4 regions of the Streptosporangium sp. NPDC023615 genome follow, and region 2 is predicted to be linked to each of the others. Evidence: riboswitches for the same ligand, from Rfam matches in the RefSeq annotation. Region 2 holds a riboswitch; each other region holds the start of a gene.
The links. A riboswitch is a leader RNA that binds a small molecule or an ion and turns the genes downstream of it on or off. The one in region 2 is predicted to bind cyclic di-AMP.
Positions count from the first base shown of each region.

Region 1: it holds a riboswitch for cyclic di-AMP, as region 2 does, so the genes downstream of both, AB0G16_RS01555 (hypothetical protein) here and AB0G16_RS02675 (hypothetical protein) in region 2, are expected to answer to the same signal.
Region 3: it holds a riboswitch for cyclic di-AMP, as region 2 does, so the genes downstream of both, AB0G16_RS34920 (CHAP domain-containing protein) here and AB0G16_RS02675 (hypothetical protein) in region 2, are expected to answer to the same signal.
Region 4: it holds a riboswitch for cyclic di-AMP, as region 2 does, so the genes downstream of both, AB0G16_RS06265 (NlpC/P60 family protein) here and AB0G16_RS02675 (hypothetical protein) in region 2, are expected to answer to the same signal.

Region 1 covers NZ_JBFABE010000002.1:19,129-23,433, forward strand. Annotated here, with positions in the region: gene AB0G16_RS01540 (metal-dependent phosphohydrolase) at 1-379, shown strand, start outside; gene AB0G16_RS01545 (DeoR/GlpR family DNA-binding transcription regulator) at 465-1,265, shown strand; gene galT (galactose-1-phosphate uridylyltransferase) at 1,262-2,341, shown strand; cyclic di-AMP (ydaO/yuaA leader) riboswitch at 2,413-2,548, shown strand; gene AB0G16_RS01555 (hypothetical protein) at 2,552-3,526, shown strand; gene AB0G16_RS01560 (RNA ligase RtcB family protein) at 3,887-4,305, shown strand, end outside.
Region 2 covers NZ_JBFABE010000002.1:267,325-271,629, reverse strand. Annotated here, with positions in the region: gene AB0G16_RS02680 (DUF4253 domain-containing protein) at 331-1,077, shown strand; cyclic di-AMP (ydaO/yuaA leader) riboswitch at 1,297-1,446, shown strand; gene AB0G16_RS02675 (hypothetical protein) at 1,700-2,455, shown strand; gene AB0G16_RS02670 (alpha/beta hydrolase) at 2,547-3,428, shown strand; gene AB0G16_RS02665 (hypothetical protein) at 3,468-3,839, opposite strand; gene AB0G16_RS02660 (roadblock/LC7 domain-containing protein) at 3,866-4,246, opposite strand; gene AB0G16_RS02655 (hypothetical protein) at 4,305-4,305, opposite strand, start outside.
Region 3 covers NZ_JBFABE010000085.1:16,898-21,202, forward strand. Annotated here, with positions in the region: gene AB0G16_RS34915 (extracellular solute-binding protein) at 1-1,325, opposite strand, end outside; gene AB0G16_RS34920 (CHAP domain-containing protein) at 1,951-2,670, opposite strand; cyclic di-AMP (ydaO/yuaA leader) riboswitch at 2,690-2,828, opposite strand; gene AB0G16_RS34925 (oxidoreductase) at 3,396-4,256, opposite strand.
Region 4 covers NZ_JBFABE010000005.1:175,801-180,105, reverse strand. Annotated here, with positions in the region: gene AB0G16_RS06270 (LuxR C-terminal-related transcriptional regulator) at 383-550, shown strand; gene AB0G16_RS06265 (NlpC/P60 family protein) at 715-1,677, opposite strand; cyclic di-AMP (ydaO/yuaA leader) riboswitch at 1,767-1,913, opposite strand; gene AB0G16_RS06260 (amino-acid N-acetyltransferase) at 2,406-2,999, shown strand; gene AB0G16_RS06255 (RDD family protein) at 3,216-4,305, shown strand, end outside.

The sequences.
Region 1 (4,305 bases), 250 kb from region 2:
CCCCCGGCGCGGCGACAACGAGGAGCGCAGCGCCCGGCTGGCCGAGCGCGCGCTGCCCGGGACGGGGCCGGCCCCCGAGGCGGTGGCCACGGTCGCCCGGCTGGTCAGGCTGACCCTCACCCACGACCCGGCGCCGGGCGACGCCGACGGGGCCGTGCTCTGCGACGCGGACCTGGCGATCCTGGGCGCGCCCGAGGAGGTCTACGCCGCCTACGCCGCGGCCGTACGCGAGGAGTACGCCTTCGTCCCCGACGAGGCGTTCAGGACGGGCAGGGCGGCGGTGCTGCGCTCGTTGCTCGAGCTTCCGGCGATCTTCCACGTCGCCGGGCCGGAGCGGGAGGCGCGCGCCAACATCGAGGCGGAGCTTGGGCGATTGTGAGCGGACGGTCCACCATGTTCCAACAACCACCCCGGCCATCGCCGTGGTAATTTGGGGAAATCTGGTGGATTAAGGGGAGTGGACGATGCTGGCCCAGCAGCGGCAGCAGGCGATCCTGGAGAAGGTCCGCGGCACCGGCGGGGTCAGGGTCGCCGATCTGGTCCGGGAGCTCGGCGTCTCCGACATGACGATCAGGCGCGACCTGGAGGTGCTCGCCGAGCGGGGACTGGTGGAGAAGGTCCACGGCGGCGCCACCGCCGCCGGTCCCGGTTCCACCGAGGAGCCGGGCTTCACCGCCAAGTCGGTGCGCCAGCAGGCGGAGAAGGAGACGATCGCCCGCAGCGCCGCGGGGCTCGTCCGGCCCGCCACCGCCGTCGCGCTCTCCGCGGGCACCACGACCTGGACGCTCGCCCACCACCTGGTCGACGTGCCCGAGCTGACCGTGATCACCAATTCGGTCCGGATCGCCGACGTCTTCCACCGCTCCCCCAGGGCCGACCGCACGGTGGTGCTGACCGGCGGGGTCCGCACCCCCTCCGACGCGCTGGTCGGCCCGGTCGCGGTCTCGGCGATCCGCCGTCTGCACGTCGACACCCTCTTCCTCGGCGTGCACGGGATGAGCGCCCGCGCCGGGTTCACCACGCCCAACCTGCTGGAGGCGGAGACCGACCGGGAGCTGGTCGCCTCCGCCCGCCGCCTGGTGGTGACCGCCGACCACACCAAGTGGGGCACGGTCGGCATCAGCACGATCGCCGAGCTGGCCGAGGCGCACATCGTGGTCACCGACTCCGGCCTGCCCGACGAGGCGCGCGAGGAGCTCGCCGCCTCGGCCGGCGAGCTGATCATCACAGAACCTCAGCAGGAGAGCGAGATCGCCACCCGATGAAACGCACCGTCACCCACCTGGCCGACGGCCGGGAGCTGTTCTACTTCGACCGGCGCGACGACGCGGACCGGAGCGCGATCGACGAGCGCGACCTGCCGCCCCGCCCCGCCGCCTCCGAGCTGCGCTACGACCCGCTGACCGAGGAGTGGATCGCGGTGGCCGGCCACCGGCAGGGCCGCACCTTCCTGCCCCCGACCAGCGAGTGCCCGCTCTGTCCGTCCAGGCCGGGCAACCTCACCGAGGTCCCCTCCCCCGACTACGACGTGGTGGTCTTCGAGAACCGCTTCCCCTCGTTCTCGGACCAGCCGGGCGAGTACCCGCAGCCGGGCGGGCTGAGCGAGGTCCGGCCCGGGGTCGGCCGCTGCGAGGTGGTCTGCTTCACCTCCGAGCACGACTCCTCGTTCTCCCGGCTGTCGCCCGAGCGGGTCGAGCTGGTCATGGAGGCCTGGATCGACCGTACGGCCGAGCTGTCGGCCCTGCCCGGGGTCGAGCAGGTCTTCTGCTTCGAGAACCGGGGCGCGGAGATCGGCATCACCCTGGCCCACCCGCACGGGCAGATCTACGCCTACCCCTACGTGACCCCGCGCACCAGGCTGACCCTGGCGGCGGCCGGGCGGTACCGGGAGCGGACCGGAGGCGACCTGTTCGCCGACGTCCTCGCCTCCGAGCGGGAGGCCGGGGTGCGGGTGGTGGCCTCCAACGAGCACTGGACGGCGTTCGTCCCGGCGGCGGCGCGCTGGCCGGTCGAGGTCCACCTCTACCCGCACCGGCGGGTCCCCGACCTGGCCGGTCTCCAGGCCGCCGAGCGGGCGGCGTTCGGACCGCTCTACACCGACGTGCTGCGCCGTCTCGACGGGCTCTTCGACATGCCGATGCCCTATATCGCGGCCTGGCACCAGGCGCCGGTCGACACCGGCCGCGACCTGTCGTACGCGCACCTGGAACTGTTCAGCATCCGCCGCGCGCCGAACAAGCTGAAGTATCTCGCCGGATCGGAATCGGCCATGGGGGCCTTCGTGAACGACGTGCTGCCCGAGCAGACAGCACATCTCCTGCGCTCCATTGTCACGAACTGATCACCGATGGGTCTCGTTTGATGTCGCGTGACCTGGGGTTTACCACTACTATCCTTCCCACATCGGCTGTAGTCGCCGATACGCCTAATCCCAGGCGCCTCGCCCGGGAGCCGGGGAACCACCGCACCTGGGGTGAAACCACTTCGGTGGAAGGGCGTCTCCAGCCCGAACCCGTCAGCTAACCCGGTAGGCGGAAGGAGAGGAGAGTACGTGGCGGCCTCGCCCCCCACGTTCCGCCGCCATGCCGCTCTGGTCCTCTGCCTGAGCTCGATCGCCGCGTTCACCCTCGGCGCCCCCACCGCCGGGAGCGCCGACCCCAAGCCGACCGAGGCCGAGCTCCGCGCCGAGCTGGTCAAGCTCAACAAGAAGGTCGACGCGCTGATCGAGACCTACGCGGCCACGCGCGAGTCCCTCGGCAAGGCCGAGAAGGGCGAGGCCGTGGCCAGGCAGAACCTGCGCAGGGCCGAGGAGGTCTTCGACGAGAACGCCAGGCAGGTCAACGCCATCGTCCAGCTCCAGTACCAGAGCGGCATGGGCGGCCTGCCCGGCCTGCTGTTCTCCGAGGACATGAGCGGGGCGGCGGTGATGGAGCAGCTCGCCGCCGAGCAGAGCGCCCGGCTGAAGGGGTTCGCCGACAGCGTGGAGCGCAGGAGGAAGGCCACCGAGACGGCCTCCCGGCTGGCCGACGAGATCATCAAGGAGGCCAAGGAGGTCCAGGAGCAGCGCAAGGAGGCCGAGGAGGTGATCGAGGACATCAAGGACAGGCTCGACCGGCTGGTCCCCACCGGTTCCGGTCGCCGCTCCGACGGCAGCTGGGCCCCGCAGTTGCCCACGGGCGCCGACAACATCACCGACCGGACCCGGATCATGCGCGACGCGATCAGGAGGCGTTTCGACCTGCCGTACTCGGTCGGCTGCTACCGGGCCGCGAACGACGGCGGCGAGCACCCGCTGGGCCGCGCCTGCGACTTCATGATGAGCGCCGGCGGCACGATGCCCTCGGCCGCCAACCTCAGGCTCGGCGACGAGATCGCCGCCTGGGCCATCAAGAACAAGGCCAGGCTCGGCGTGAAGTACGTGATCTGGCGGCAGCGCATCAACCACGGCTCCGGCTGGCGGGTCATGTCCAACCGCGGCGGCGTCACCGCCAACCACTTCGACCACCCGCACATCTCGATGTACTGAGCGGCCGGACCTCCGGCCCGTGGTGACGCCTTTACCGGGCATGTCCAGGGCACCTGGCGGAGGCCTCGTTCGATGATCTTCGGCAGGTACGCGGCGAGGTGAGGGCCGGCGCGAGCCCGGGAGATCACATCTGCTCGCCGTGGTCTCCACAGTGCCGGCCGCGTCGGCGCACACGGCGTGAGACGGCGGTGAGCACGGGCATACCGGTCCACGCGACCGAAAATCGCTTGCCCCGGACGGCAGGGCTCGGGGAACGTGGTGTCCATGACGCTCTGACGGACAGCACCCCTCACCCCGCGATGCCACGGCGCCGACGCGCCCCGTGACGCTGCCCGCCCACACCTTCTCGAGAGAGCCTCCTTGTCTCAGCGACCCTCCCGGCAGGAGTCCCCGCCACCGTCCCCGGCGGCCGCGGGCCCGGCCACCGTCACCGTGTTCGCCTCCCCCGCGAGCTGGATCGAGTCCGACGCCCTCGCGCAGTGCCACCAGGTGGCCGCCCTCGACGGCATGACGCGCGTCGCCGCCATGCCGGACCTGCACCCCGGCAAGGGCGCCCCCATCGGGGCCGCCATGACCTCCACCGTGCTGTACCCGTTCCTGGTGGGATCCGACATCGGGTGCGGCATCGCCGTGTTCCCCATCAGGCTCAAGCGCGCCGTACCCGAGAGGCTCGCCGCCCGGTTCCCCGACCTCGATCGCGCGCTGGATCCCGAGCGCGACGCCGACGACCCGGTCTGGGCCGTCGTGAAGGGCGACATCCCCGCCGGTCACGTCGAGGG
Region 2 (4,305 bases):
CCCCCTCCGGCGGCGGCCGACCGGCGTCGATCTTCCCTCGTCGCCGGGTCCGCCCGCCGGGCCGGGCCGCCCGGTCCGCTCACCGAGGCCCGTCCGCCGCGATCCGCCCCGTACCGATAATTTTTGCTTGGTCCAGGGCACAACTGTCCCTCGGGGTGCTTGACAGGCCAAAATTGATCCGTGGTCAGGATCGGATCGGTAGAGATGAACGATTGCGAGCAGGGGAAGCTTCCGCCCGTTCTGAGCCAGTTGTTCGCTGACGGAGCCGACGGAGCCGACGGAGCCCGCGGAGCCCGCGGGATCGGTGGGGGTGAGGGCCGGAGGCTCTCGGTGGACCTGCCGCCGGGTGAGCTCGTCTGGCCCGACCCCGGTTACGCTCAGCTCGCCATCCGTCACCGTCCGGCCTTCTGGCTCAGTGAGGTGACGGTCTCGGGGGAGTACTGGGCGCGGCTGCGGGCCGAGCACGAGCGGTCGGGACTGTGGCCGGTGCTGCTGGAGGACTCGGTCCAGCCCTGGTCGGCCGGTCAGATCGCCCCGGACGCGGCGACCGAGATCGACAACTACCACGTCGAGGCGTTCATGGCCGAGGTGTGGTCCGACTGGATCGCCAGGGCCCACGTCGACCAGCTCGAACTGCTCGACCCCTTCGGGCCGGAGTGCCCCGGCCCGGCCCCCGCGGGCAGGCTCGCCGCCGACCCCGGGGTGGTGGCCGACTGGTACGCGGGGCTGGTGGCCGAGCGCAGGACGCCGCTCGGGCTCGTCGCGGTCGAGCGCGGGGCCGACGCCCTGGCCGTCATGGGCTGGCAGGGGGCGCTGAACCACAACGAGTGGATGGTCCCGCTGGCCGCCGTCGTGCGGAGCTGGGAGGACAGGTTCGGGGTGCGGGTGGTGGGGATGGGGTTCAACACCCTCGACGTCAGCGTCGCGGCCCCGCCGACGACCTTCGAGCACGCCCTGCAGGTCGCCGCGGAGCACTGGACGTTCTGCCCCGACAGCATCATCCAGGGCGCGGGGACCCTCGTCGACTACGCCGAGCAGATCAAGGGCAGGAACGCCTGGTCGTTCTGGTGGGACTGATCGCGGACGCGTCCGGGGCGCCGTCGTCCCCGTACGGGACGGGGCTGAGGGGCGGCGGGGCATGCCCGAGAACAAACCTCCATGTTGAGTGCTTTAGGGGAGTTTTTGCCAACTAGGTAGATCTTCTGGGGTTTTCGTGGCCTTTGCTTTGCTTTGTCTGGTTTCCGTGGGTAGTGTCCCCTGTTATCGGCCGGTGACCTGCCCTTCACAAGAGGGAGCGACCGGCCGACGTCGAATCCCGAGAGCCCTCAGGGCCACGGGAACCGGGGACCCAATTTCCGGGGTGAATCCGCCGCGAGCACGCGGCGGTAGGGCAACTCCACCGCCCGAACCCGTCAGCTAACCCGGTAGACGAGATGGAGAGGAGACCCCCTCATGGACGACCGCGTCACCGCGTCGGTGCACCCCCTGTCCGCGCCGACCCCCTGAAACTTCCCCCTGCCCCCCGTCCCCCACATCTCTCGCGCCGCGCCTGATCGCGGCACCTCCCGGCGGCGCTCTACGTAACGACTGGATCTATCCGGTTACGTCCTCATCCCGATGAGCCCGTCCTCGCCCGTGCGCCCCTTATCGGCGTGTCGCACGCGGTAGCCCCGTTCCCTCGCGAAAGAGCCTTTTCCCCATGCGCCTCTTTTTCGGCATGTACAAAAACCGCCTGGCCGCCGCCACCCTCGTCGGTGCGAGCGTGCTGGCCTCCGCCGGTGTCGCCTCGGCGATACCTTCCACCCCCGGCTTCGCCGCCACCGCCCCCGCTGCGGCCGGCCCCGAGGACGGCGTCGAGGCCGTCCTCCTCCACGGCTCCACCACGGCCTCCTACTTCTGGGACGACTCCTCGGGCCGCGCCGGCGACACCGGCCTGCCGGCCAGTGGCAAGCCGATGCAGAAGGGCATGATCGCCAGCCCGAGCTGGCCGCTGCTCACCGAGGGCTACATCCTCTACAAGGGCAAGCGCGCCAAGTTCTTCGTCGGCGACCGCGGCCCCGGAGTGCCCTCCAACCGGGGCATCATGCTCGACATCGACGCCAAGACCTTCGCCGACCTGACCGGCGGCACGTTCAACGCCGGCACGCTCGGCGTGGACGGCAACGGCGGCATGGGCCACATCGACGTCGAGTACGTCATCACCCGGTGGGGCGACGGCGTGGGCAGGAAGAACCACCCCGTGGCCTTCTCCACCGGTGCCTGGGGCCGCAAGGACCCCAGCCCCGCCAAGCCGCCCCAGACCGTGCTGGCCAAGTCCGGGCGTCCGCAGAAGCCCGTCGAGACCGAGCGCGTGAGCGCCGCCCCGATGTCGGCGTCCGTCAAGCCCAAGATCACGGCTGACGCCCTCTCGGCCCCCGGATGGACCGTGCGGGAGCCGGGCGCCATCGTCTGGTGACGGGTCGCCCCGGCCCGTCCGGGGCCACCCGCCGGTGCCGGAGCCATTCCAGAATGGCATTCTGTTCCGCAGGATCAACAGGAGGAGTGCCATGACGACTCTGCGGACCCGGGCGAACGGCATCGAGATCGCCTACGACACCTTCGGCTCCCCGGAGGGGCGACCCCTCCTTCTGATCATGGGGCTCGGTTCCCAGATGATCCAGTGGGACGAGGACTTCTGCCGCCTGCTCGCCGAACGCGGACATCACGTGGTGCGCTTCGACAACCGCGACGTCGGCGAGAGCACCCACCTGCACGAGGCGGGAGGACCCGGAGGGGGCTGGAACGGCCGGGTCCCCTACCGGCTGGACGACATGGCCGACGACGCCGCCGGCCTGCTGGAGGCGCTCGGCCTGGAATCCGCCCACGTGGCCGGCGTATCGATGGGCGGGATGATCGCGCAGGCGCTGGCGATCCGCCACCCGCGCCGGGTGCGCAGCCTCACCTCGATGATGTCCACCCCCAGCCCGCAGGCGGCGCCCCCGACCGAGGCCGCGATGGCGGCGCTCATGGCACCGCCCGCGCCGGACCGCGAGGCCGCGATCCGGCGGACCGTCACGACCTGGGAGGTCATCGGGTCGCCCGGCTACCCGGCCGACCGCGAGCGGATCGCGGAGGTCGCCGCCCTGAGCTACGACAGGGCCTACGACCCGGCGGGCACGACCAGGCAACTGGCCGCGATCATGGCCTCCGGGGACCGCGCCCCGCTGCTGGCGAGGCTGACGGTGCCGACGCTCGTCCTGCACGGCGAGGACGACCAGCTCATCCCGCTCTCCGGAGGGATCGCCACGGCCGAGGCGATCCCGGGCGCGCGCCTGCTGACCTTCCCCGGCATGGGCCACGACCTGCCCCGCGAGCTCTGGCCCTCCTTCGCCGACGCGATCGAGGAGCTCACCGGCTCCGCCGAGCGGGCCGCCGCCCCCGCGCGGTGAGACCTCGCGGCCCGCGCCCCGGGCGCGGGCCGGCCCGGCTCATACCTCGATCTTCTCCTCGATGCTCCGGAGGGTGTGCCGGGCGAGCGCCAGGTTGGCCCGGCTGCGGTCGAGGGCCAGGTACATGAAGAGCCCCTTGCCGCTCCGGCCGGTGAGCGGGCGGATCACGTGGTACTGGGTGCCGAGCGTGATGAGGATGTCCTCGATGCCGTCCTTGAGGCCGAGCGACTCCATGGTCCGCATCTTGGCCTTGACGACCTCGGTGTTGCCGGCCGCGGCCACCTGGAGGTCGAGATCCTTGGAGCCGCCGAGCGCGCCCAGCGCCATCCCGCTGTTGTAGTCGACGACGACCGCGCCGACGGCGCCGTCGATCGCCATCATCTCCTTGAGAGAGATGTCCATGTTGCCCATTCCTGCCTCCACTCACTGAATGTCGTTCACTGGGTCGTCGATGTACGAGAGGTGACGGCGGCCAGCCGGGCCGCCGTCTTCCTGCCCTCCAGCCTGAGCAGCCCGAGGTTGGTCCCCGGACGCGCCAGCACTGTGAGGACGATCGTGGGGCCGGCGGCGTAGAGGGCCGCGTAGCCGTCGGTGCCGGAGATCAGCGTCTCCTCGAAGGCGCCCTTGCCGGTCATGCCCGTCATCCGCCGGCTCAGGGCCAGCAACGCCGAGGAGAGCGCGCCGATCTGCTCGGTCCCGTCGTTCAGGTCGCTCGCTATGGTCAGGCCGTCGACGCTGCTCGCGATGCTCCCGTTGACGTCGGGGATGCGCTCACGCAGCAGCGCCATCTCGCGGCGTACCTCCTCACGCAGTTCCACCGGCACCCTCCTTCCGATCAGCTTCAGCGTCCGCAGCCTTATCGGCATCGAACCGGGAT
Region 3 (4,305 bases), on a different contig from region 2:
ATGAACCTGGTCCAGGCCTCGCCGTAGGGGACGGAACCCTGGTCCATGCCTTCCAGGACCTTCTCCACCGAGGTCTTGACCTGGGCGTGCTTCTCGCCGAGGAAGACCGGCAGCAGGTCCTTGACCGACTCACCGAAGATCTTGCCGGTCGGGGCGTCGTTGAAGAACTCGTTCTTCAGGTCGGCGACCGCGGGGTCCTGCTGGGCGGGGATGGAGCTCGGGAAGGCCGCGGCCTCCTGGAAGGCCATGACGTGGCCCTCCTTGCCGGTGAGGTAGTTCAGGACCTCGGCGGCCTCCTTGGGGTGCTTGCTCTGCTTGGGCACGGCCAGGTAGGAGCCGCCCCAGTTGCCGGCGCCGCCGGGAACCGCCGCGACGTCCCACTTGCCCTTGTTGCCCTCACCGGCCGCGCCGGAGACCACGCCGAGCATCCAGGCCGGGCAGCCCATGGTCGCGAAGCCGCCCTTCTTGATGGCGGCGTTCCACGGCGGGGTGAAGGAGGCGAGCTTGGCGGTCAGGCCCGCCTCGCTGAAGCTCTTCACCGTGTCGAAGGAGGTCTTGATGGCCGGGTTGGACTCGATGACGAGCTTGTTCTCCTTGTCGAAGTAGGCGACGTTGCCGTTCTTCGGCGCCTCCTGCGACAGGATCACGTTGTAGAGCGTGTTCGGGCCGTCGAGGAACTTGGGGTCGCTCTTGCCGGGGTTGGCGGCCTGGAACTTCTTGCCGACCTCCATGAAGGCGTTCCAGTCCGGCCAGAGCTTGCCGACCTCTTCGCGCTCGCTGGGCAGGCCCGCCTTCTCGAACAGGTCCTTGCGGTAGCACATGGTCATGCCGCCGATGTCGGTGCCCAGGGCGAAGAGCTTGCCGTCGGCGTTGATGCCGTTGTCCCACTTGGCCGCGGGGAAGTCGGCCTTGCGGCTGTCCAGCCCGTACTGGGCCAGGTCGGTGAAGAACTGCGGGCGAGCCTTCATGAGGCCCATCGCGCCCTCGTCCAGGGCGATGATGTCGGCCGCGCCGCTGTTCGCCTGGAGGCGCTGGAGCAGCTGCGGCAGGTAGACGTCCTCGAACCGGTCGGTCAGGTTCTGGTACTTGACCTGGATGTTCGGGTGAGCGGCGTTCCAGGTCTCCACGGCCTTGTCGTAGCCGAAGTTCTCGCCACCTCCGAAGGTGTGCACCGTGATCGTCACCGGCTCCGCCGCGGCGGCGGAGGAACCGCCGGCCGCGGGAGGCGTGGCGGGCTCGCTGGAACCGCACGACGTGATGGCCAGGGCGGTGGCCGCCATGACCGCTACGGCGGCCAGCTTGCCCTGCCGCTTGTTGTTAAACATTCCGGACCCCTCTCAGGTGGTCGCCCGAATCATTGGGAGATGACATCGCGCACCGGCCCCGACAACGCGGTCTCACGATGTGGTCTTTCCTCAATGTGCTTTGGGAGCGCTCCCACGAAGAGTGGACGATGGGCGTCCAGGACGTCAATACGCCGAAACGTAACCGTTACACGCGAGGCGTTTCGCGGGGTCTAGACGCCCTAAATGGTGATATACATCCCATATAGGGTTTTGGGAGCGCTCCCATCACACGGGCATACAGTCAGGGCATTTCGCGCGCTCCCGACACACGGCCCCTCCAGGTGCGATCCGGAACAGGGCCGTGCCGCCGTGCCGCCGTGTCAACATGCGGTCACGCGCCGCGTCGCCGCGTCGCCGCGTGGTCGTGTCGCCCTGCCGTCGTGTGGTCACGACCCCGTGCCCTCGTGCCCGTACGGGAACGGTGGGCCCGTGCGAGCGGGGTCCTCTGGGGCCACGATGACGGTACCGCGTGGAAGGGGTGACGGGCGTGCACGGCGAGGCCCGTCCCCGGCGGCGGGAGACGGGCGTGGGCGGCGGGACGGGCCGCGATCCCGACCGGCGGTGGATCGGGATCGGGCGGGGAGGATGCGGGCCGGGGGAGGGGTCAGCCGGCGTAGACCGGGTAGCCGTAGCCGGCGACCTGGGAGACGGGCCGGATGCGCTGCTCGACGTTGCCGTTGCCGGTGTTGCCCTCGATCGTGGTGATCGTGCCGTCCCCGTTGTCGTGCTTGACGAAGCCGACGTGGTCGATCCCGTCGATGCTCTTGCCGCCCTCCCAGTCGAAGTAGACGACGGCGCCGGGGGTGGGGACGGTGCCCCAGTGGCCGTTCTCCGCGAACCACCTGGCGTGGGTGACGGTGTAGGCGTCCCAGCCCATCGTGGGCCGGATGCCCGCCATCTCGCCGACCCAGGACACGAACATCGCGCACCAGGGGGCGTTGGCGTAGCCGTAGACGTTGCCTCCGTCGCGGGCGGCGGTCTCCTGGGCGCGGGGTGAGGACATGTACCACTGGTGGAACTTGGTCCCGCCGCCCATGGAGTTCTCCCGGACGCCGATCTGCTGGGCGGCCAGGTTCAGCACCTGTGCGGCCGTGACCTTGGGAAGCCGCTGGGCCGCGATCTCCAGGGGGGTCCTGGCGGACCCGGCGTCCTGCGAGACCTCCGCGGTCCTGGTGTCGGCGGGAGGGGTCAGGGCGGTGTGGTCGTCGGCCAGGGCGGCGGGGCCCAGGACCCCGGCGCCGAGGACGACGGAGGCGCCGAGCAGGATGCGTGCCAGGCGGGAAACGGTGGGGGTGGGGGTGGGGGTGAGGCGGTGCTCGGTCATGATGGGGGTTCGACTCCTTGCGTCGCTTCCATGCCGCCTACCGGGTTAGCTGACGGGTTCGGGCTGGGAAGTGCCCTACGACGCACGGATGCGTTGATTCACCCCAGGAACGTGGTTCCCCGGTTCCGCAGACCTCGCGGATTCGGCGGCCGTGCTCACCGGGGGCGGAGGGGGTCCGCCTCGACGAGACACGGTCGGGCAATGTGACGGCAATGCTCAGACCTTGATAGACCTAGACATTTGCCATGAACGGGACGAACGTACGTCATGCAGACAGACGATTACAAGCAGGACACATTGCCATTAGTTGGTAGTAGGCCCTGGTCAGGCGGGTAGAGGGGGGTGTTCCCGGGAGGGAGCGAGGGGAAGGATCACCCTTCTCGCGACCTTCTCGTGCCCCTGTCCGAGGCCGAGCCTCCCCGGCCGGGCAGGCGGGGAACCCCGCTGTCCCCGGCGATCCGGCGAGGGCTCCTCGTCTGCCCGCGCGCGGACCGGGGTCCCCGGGAGGGGGACGGGTCGCCCGTCCCGAAGGTCACCGTGCATACGTTTCATCGAACTGGCATTCGATGGTAAAAACTCGGGGAGCCCCGGACGATCTTTCTTAAATCCTACTCAAAATCTCTTCAATGCTTCCCGGAACCTCTGCGAAACCTCTCCAAGGCCCTTCCCCGCCGGTCGCCGGGCGACGCGTGAGCGTCCTCAGCGGCCGTCCTCAGCGGCCGTCCTCAGGTTTCGGCGAACCGTACGCCGGTCAGCTCCTCCGACACCTCCCACAGGCGCGCCGCCACCGCCGGGTCCATCGCCCGGGCGGAGGGGCGCAACACCCGGGGCCCGGGGCCGACGTACTGGCCGCCCTCGGCCTCGGGGGAGGTGGCGGCGTACAGGGAGGGCAGGGCGCCCTTGGCGGGCGATCGCAGCAACAGGCGCATCAGGGCGTTGAGGGGGCGGCCCGTCCTCAGGATGCCGGTGGCGGTCGTGCCGGGGTGGGCCGCCAGGCTGAGCAGGGCCGCCCCCGAGGCCTCGGCACGGCGCTGCAGCTCCAGGGCGAACAGCAGGTTGGCCAGTTTGGAACGGCCGTAGGCGGCCCACGAGCCGTAGCGGCGTTCCAGGCCCAAATCGTCGAAGTCGATCTCCCCGAAGGCGTGCGCGCCGCTGGAGACCGTGACCACCCGGGCCGCCGGGGCGGCCAGCAGGCGCGGCATCAGCAGGCCGGTCAGGGCGAAGTGCCCCAGGTGGTTGACGCCGAACTGCGTCTCGAAACCGTCGGCGGTCGTCCCCCGGGGCATCGGTCCCAGCCCGGCGTTGTTGACCAGCAGGTCCAGCGGCCCGCCGACCGTCCCGGCGAAGGCGCGCACCGAACGCAGGTCGGCCAGGTCGAGCGCGCCCACCTCGACCGCCGCCCCCGGGACCTTCGCCCTGATCGCCTCCAGCGCGTCCCGGCCCCGCCCGGGGTCACGGGCGGTCAGCACGACCCTGGCCCCGTGCCTGGCCAGCTCCAGCGCCGTCGGCACGCCGATGCCGCCGCTCGCCCCGGTGACCACCGCCGTGCGGCCGGTCAGGTCGGGTATCTCCTCGGCCGTCCACATGGCTCGCCCCTCTCCCGCCCCGCCGCCGTGCGGCCGCGGCCCGCCCACC
Region 4 (4,305 bases), on a different contig from region 2:
GGATCCGGCCTCCGGGGTGCGGCGGGACCGGTCGTGCCGACGAAATCTTGTTCTGTGGGCAGGCCCGTCGTCGCAGGCAGGGGACGGTCGGGGGTCCGCGCCCACCTCTGGGTGTGACTTAAGCGCAAAGGCGCTGACATATCCTGAGTACTTCACGTATAGCCTGCTATGTCAATAGTGTGGATGCGCCGTGAAGGGTTGAACTTGACGACCTTTGAACAAGGCGTTTACCGTTCCTGGCGGGTGGTAATCATTCCTGACGCCTTAGGCCCGGTTTCCAGAGTGGGGGGAGTGACTCTTGATGGCATATCCCGAAGTGGATTCACGCCATGGCGACAGCCCCCTGGGCACGGGGGATATCGGTCTCAGTGAGGACGACCTCGTGCTGCTGGCAGAGCTCGCCAAGGGCGTCACCGTGGATCGGGTGGGCCGCAGGCTCGACATCAGCGGCCGGACCGTCAGGCGCAGGCTCAGGGGCATCTGTGACCGCATCGGAGTCGCCACCGCGATCGAGGCCGTGGCCTGGGCGGCTCGCCGCCGCCTGATCTAGCCGCCTGATCTAGCCGCCTGATCTGGCCGCCTGATCTGGCCGCCCGTCCCGGCCGCCTCGGCCCCCGGCCGTCCCGCCCCCGTCCGCTCCGGCGGCCACCCGGCTCGCCGGTCGCCGACAACCCGGTCGCCGACAACCCGGTCACCGACAACCCGGTCACCCGGTCACCCGGCGACGCGCACGCCTCCCACGAAGGGCCGGTTGTCGATCGTGGTGATGTGGATGACGTCACCGGTCCGGGGCGCGTGGACCATCAGGCCCGCGCCGATGTAGATCCCGACATGGTGCAGGTCGGAGTAGAAGAAGACCAGGTCGCCCGGGCGCAACTGGCTTCTGGAGACGCGCGTGCCCGCCGTCCACTGGTCGCCGGTGTAGTGGGGCAGGCTGATCCCGACCTTCTGGTAGGCCCACATGACCAGTCCGGAGCAGTCGAAGGAGTTGGGCCCCTCGGCGCCCCACACGTACGGCTTGAGCTGCTGGGTCAGCGCCCAGCGGGCGGCCTCCGCCCCCTTGCCGCTGCCCACGATGGGGGCGTCGACCTTCACCCGGGCGCCCCGGTTGCCGACGGCCTGCGAGCGCACCTCCTTGAACAGGTCGCTCTCCACCCGCGAGACCAGGCGCTCGATCTTGGTGCGCTTGGCGTCGATCTGCGACAGCAGCTTCTTGACCTCGGAGGTCCTGGCCTTGGCGCCGGCCTGGGCCCGCTCGGCGGCCTCGATCGCCCGGCCCACCTGGGCGACCTCCTCGCTCTGGCGCTGCTGCAGGGCGTAGGTGGTGGTGGCCTGGTCGAGGAAGGCGTCGGGGTCCGAGGTCTGGGTGAGGACGAGACCGGAGTGCAGGCCGCCCGACATGTAGCTGCTCTGTGCCAGCAGCGCGGCCTTGGCCCGCCGCGACTCCAGCTCGGACTCGCTGGTGGCGAGGGTCTTCTCGGCGCTGTCCGCGGCCCGCTGGGCCTGCTTGAGCTTGACCCGCTCGCCGTTGTACTGCTCGGCGAGCGTCTCGATCTCGTTGTGCAGTTTCTCGGCCTGCTCGGCCAGTTGCTTGAGGCTGGGCTCCGGGTCGGCCGTGGCCGGGAGCAGCGGGGTGCCCAGGGTGAGGGTGGCGAACGCCAGGCCGATGACCGCCATGCGGCGGCGGAGCCCTCGCGGTGCGCGTCGTGGACGGCGGGCGTCGCCGCCTGCCCCGTCTCCGCGGTCGCGCGTGCGCTTCACCAATGGACTCCTCTCCTCGGCCGCCTACCGGGTTAGCTGACGGGTTCGGGCCGGAGGCAGCCCTACCGGGTGCGCCGGTGGCACTCGGATTCACCCCCAAGGACACGGTGGGTCCCCGGTTCTCCCTGCGGAAGATTCGGCGGGTCAGGCTTTTTCACGTCTCTGACATCGAGCACGGAGATTAGTCGAAGCGTGGTTCCTGCTCAACCAGAACCCTGAATTCAGTAGAGGTTTCGCAACTGAAATGTCACGGACGGATCACATCTCATAATGATCATTGTTGCCTTTGCGCGGCCTTTGCCTGCTGCTTCGCGGGTCCCGTGACGGTCGGCCCAGCTCCGGAACCGTACCGAAGATGAAATGCGACACACCGAGGCCTCCCGTGCTCAGCGTGGTAATGCCGCTACCAAGGGTCACATGGGAGGGGTGGTGCGGGAGTTAGGGGTGAGCCGTAATCGAAGGTCGGCGAGCACGTACGCTGATCGGTCATGGAGCAGGTTGCGGAACAGTCTCCGACGCCGGTCACGCACGCCCCCGCCGGTGCCGGACGCGAGGCGGGGCCGGGTGCCGAACGCGAGGCGGGACCCGGGAACGGGGCCGGGAACGGGCGCGAGGCCAGGCCGGGGCACGGCTCCGGGGAGGGCGTGGAGCGGGACGGCCCGGTCGCCGTCGCGGTCGCGGAGGCCGCCGGGATCACCGTCCGGCGAGCCCGCACCCCGGACGTCCGCGCCGTCCGGCGCCTGGTCGACACCTACGGCGGCGCGGGGCCGCGCCTGCTGGAGAAGGCCACGGTCACGCTGTACGAGGACGTCCAGGAGTTCTGGGTCGCCACCGACGAGCAGGGGGAGGTGGTCGGCTGCGGGGCGCTGCACGTCCTCTGGGAGGATCTGGCCGAGATCCGCACCGTCGCGGTCGATCCGGCCCGCAGGGGGGCGGGAATCGGGCACCGGATCGTCTCCGCGCTGCTGCGCACCGCCGTCGAGCTCGGCCTGCGCCGGGTCTTCTGCCTGACGTTCGAGGTCGAGTTCTTCGCCCGGCACGGTTTCAGGGAGATCCAGGGCACGCCCGTCGCCCCGGAGGTCTACGCCGAGCTCCTCGCCTCCTACGACGAGGGCGTCGCGGAGTTCCTGGATCTGGAGCACGTCAAGCCCAACACCCTGGGCAACACCCGGATGCTGCTGCATCTGACACGTGAGCCCGACGCGAGTGACTTGGGACCTGACAAGGGGGAAAGGTGACTGTTCTTTCCTATGTCGATACCTTGTGCTGCAGCAAGCATGTGCGTCTGACATCTGCCACATGCGCATTCTAAGTGAGGTGACGCGGTGAGCACCGGACAGCCGCCGTATCCACAGGATGATCCCGACCGCGATCGCACACCGTCGGGGCAGCCGGAATACGGACAGCACAACGCGGGTCGAGGCGCTGGCGGGCTCGACCCCGACGTAACGGTCGTGGGATATCGGTCGGAGGCCTCACAGCCGAACACCGGTCCCGGACAGGCCCAGGGCTACGGCCAGCAGGGTTACGGCCAGCAGCCCGACTACGGGCAGCAGGGCTACGGCCAGCAGGGCGGAGCGGGCGGCTACGGTCAGCAGGGCGGCTACGGTCAGTCCTCGCACGAGCAGCCCTCCTACGGCCAGCCCGGCTACGGTCAGCAGGGCGGCACGGGCGGCACGGGCGGCTACGGCCAGCAGGGCGGGACGGGCGGTTACGGCCAGTCCTCGCACGAGCAGCCCGGCTACGGTCAGCAGGGCGGCACAGGCGGCACGGGCGGTTACGGCCAGCAGGGCGGCACGGGCGGCTACGGTCAGCAGCCCTCCTACGGTCAGCAGGGCGGGGCCGGTGGCTACGGCCAGCAGCCGGACTACGGGCAGCAGGGCTACGGCCAGCAGCCCTACGGGCAGCAGGCCTCCCAGCCCTCCTACGGCCAGCAGCCGGACTACGGCCAGCCCTCCTACGGGCAGCAGCCGACGTACGGCCAGCAGGGCTACGGCCAGCAGCCGGACTACGGGCAGCAGGGCTACGGCCAGCAGCCGGCCTACGGGCAGCAGGGCTACGGCCAGCAGGGCTACGGGCAGCCGTACAGCGGCGTGCCCGGCGCTCCCGCGCCGCTCGCCGAGTGGTGGCAGCGCCTGGTGGCGCGCATCGTCGACATAGCCATCATGCTCGTGGTGGGCCTGGTCATCGGCCTCATCCTGGGCCTCGTGCTCGGCGCGATCATCGTCGGCACCGGTGGCACCGGTGGTATCGACTCCGGGGCCACCTCCGCCATCACCGTGATCAGCACGCTGATCAGCGCGGGGCTCTACTTCGCCTACGAGTTCTTCATGCTCAAGCGGGGCGGGCAGACCGTCGGCAAGATGGTCATGGGCATCAAGGTCGTCCCCGTCGGCTCCGTCCTGCCGCCCGGCGGGCTCGGCACCGAGGCCGCGCTCAAGCGTACCGCTGTGTTCATCGGCCCGCAGTTCCTGACCTGGGGGCCGACCTTCCTGGACCTGATCGTCGGACTCTTCACCCTCGTGAACGTCCTGTGGCAGCTGT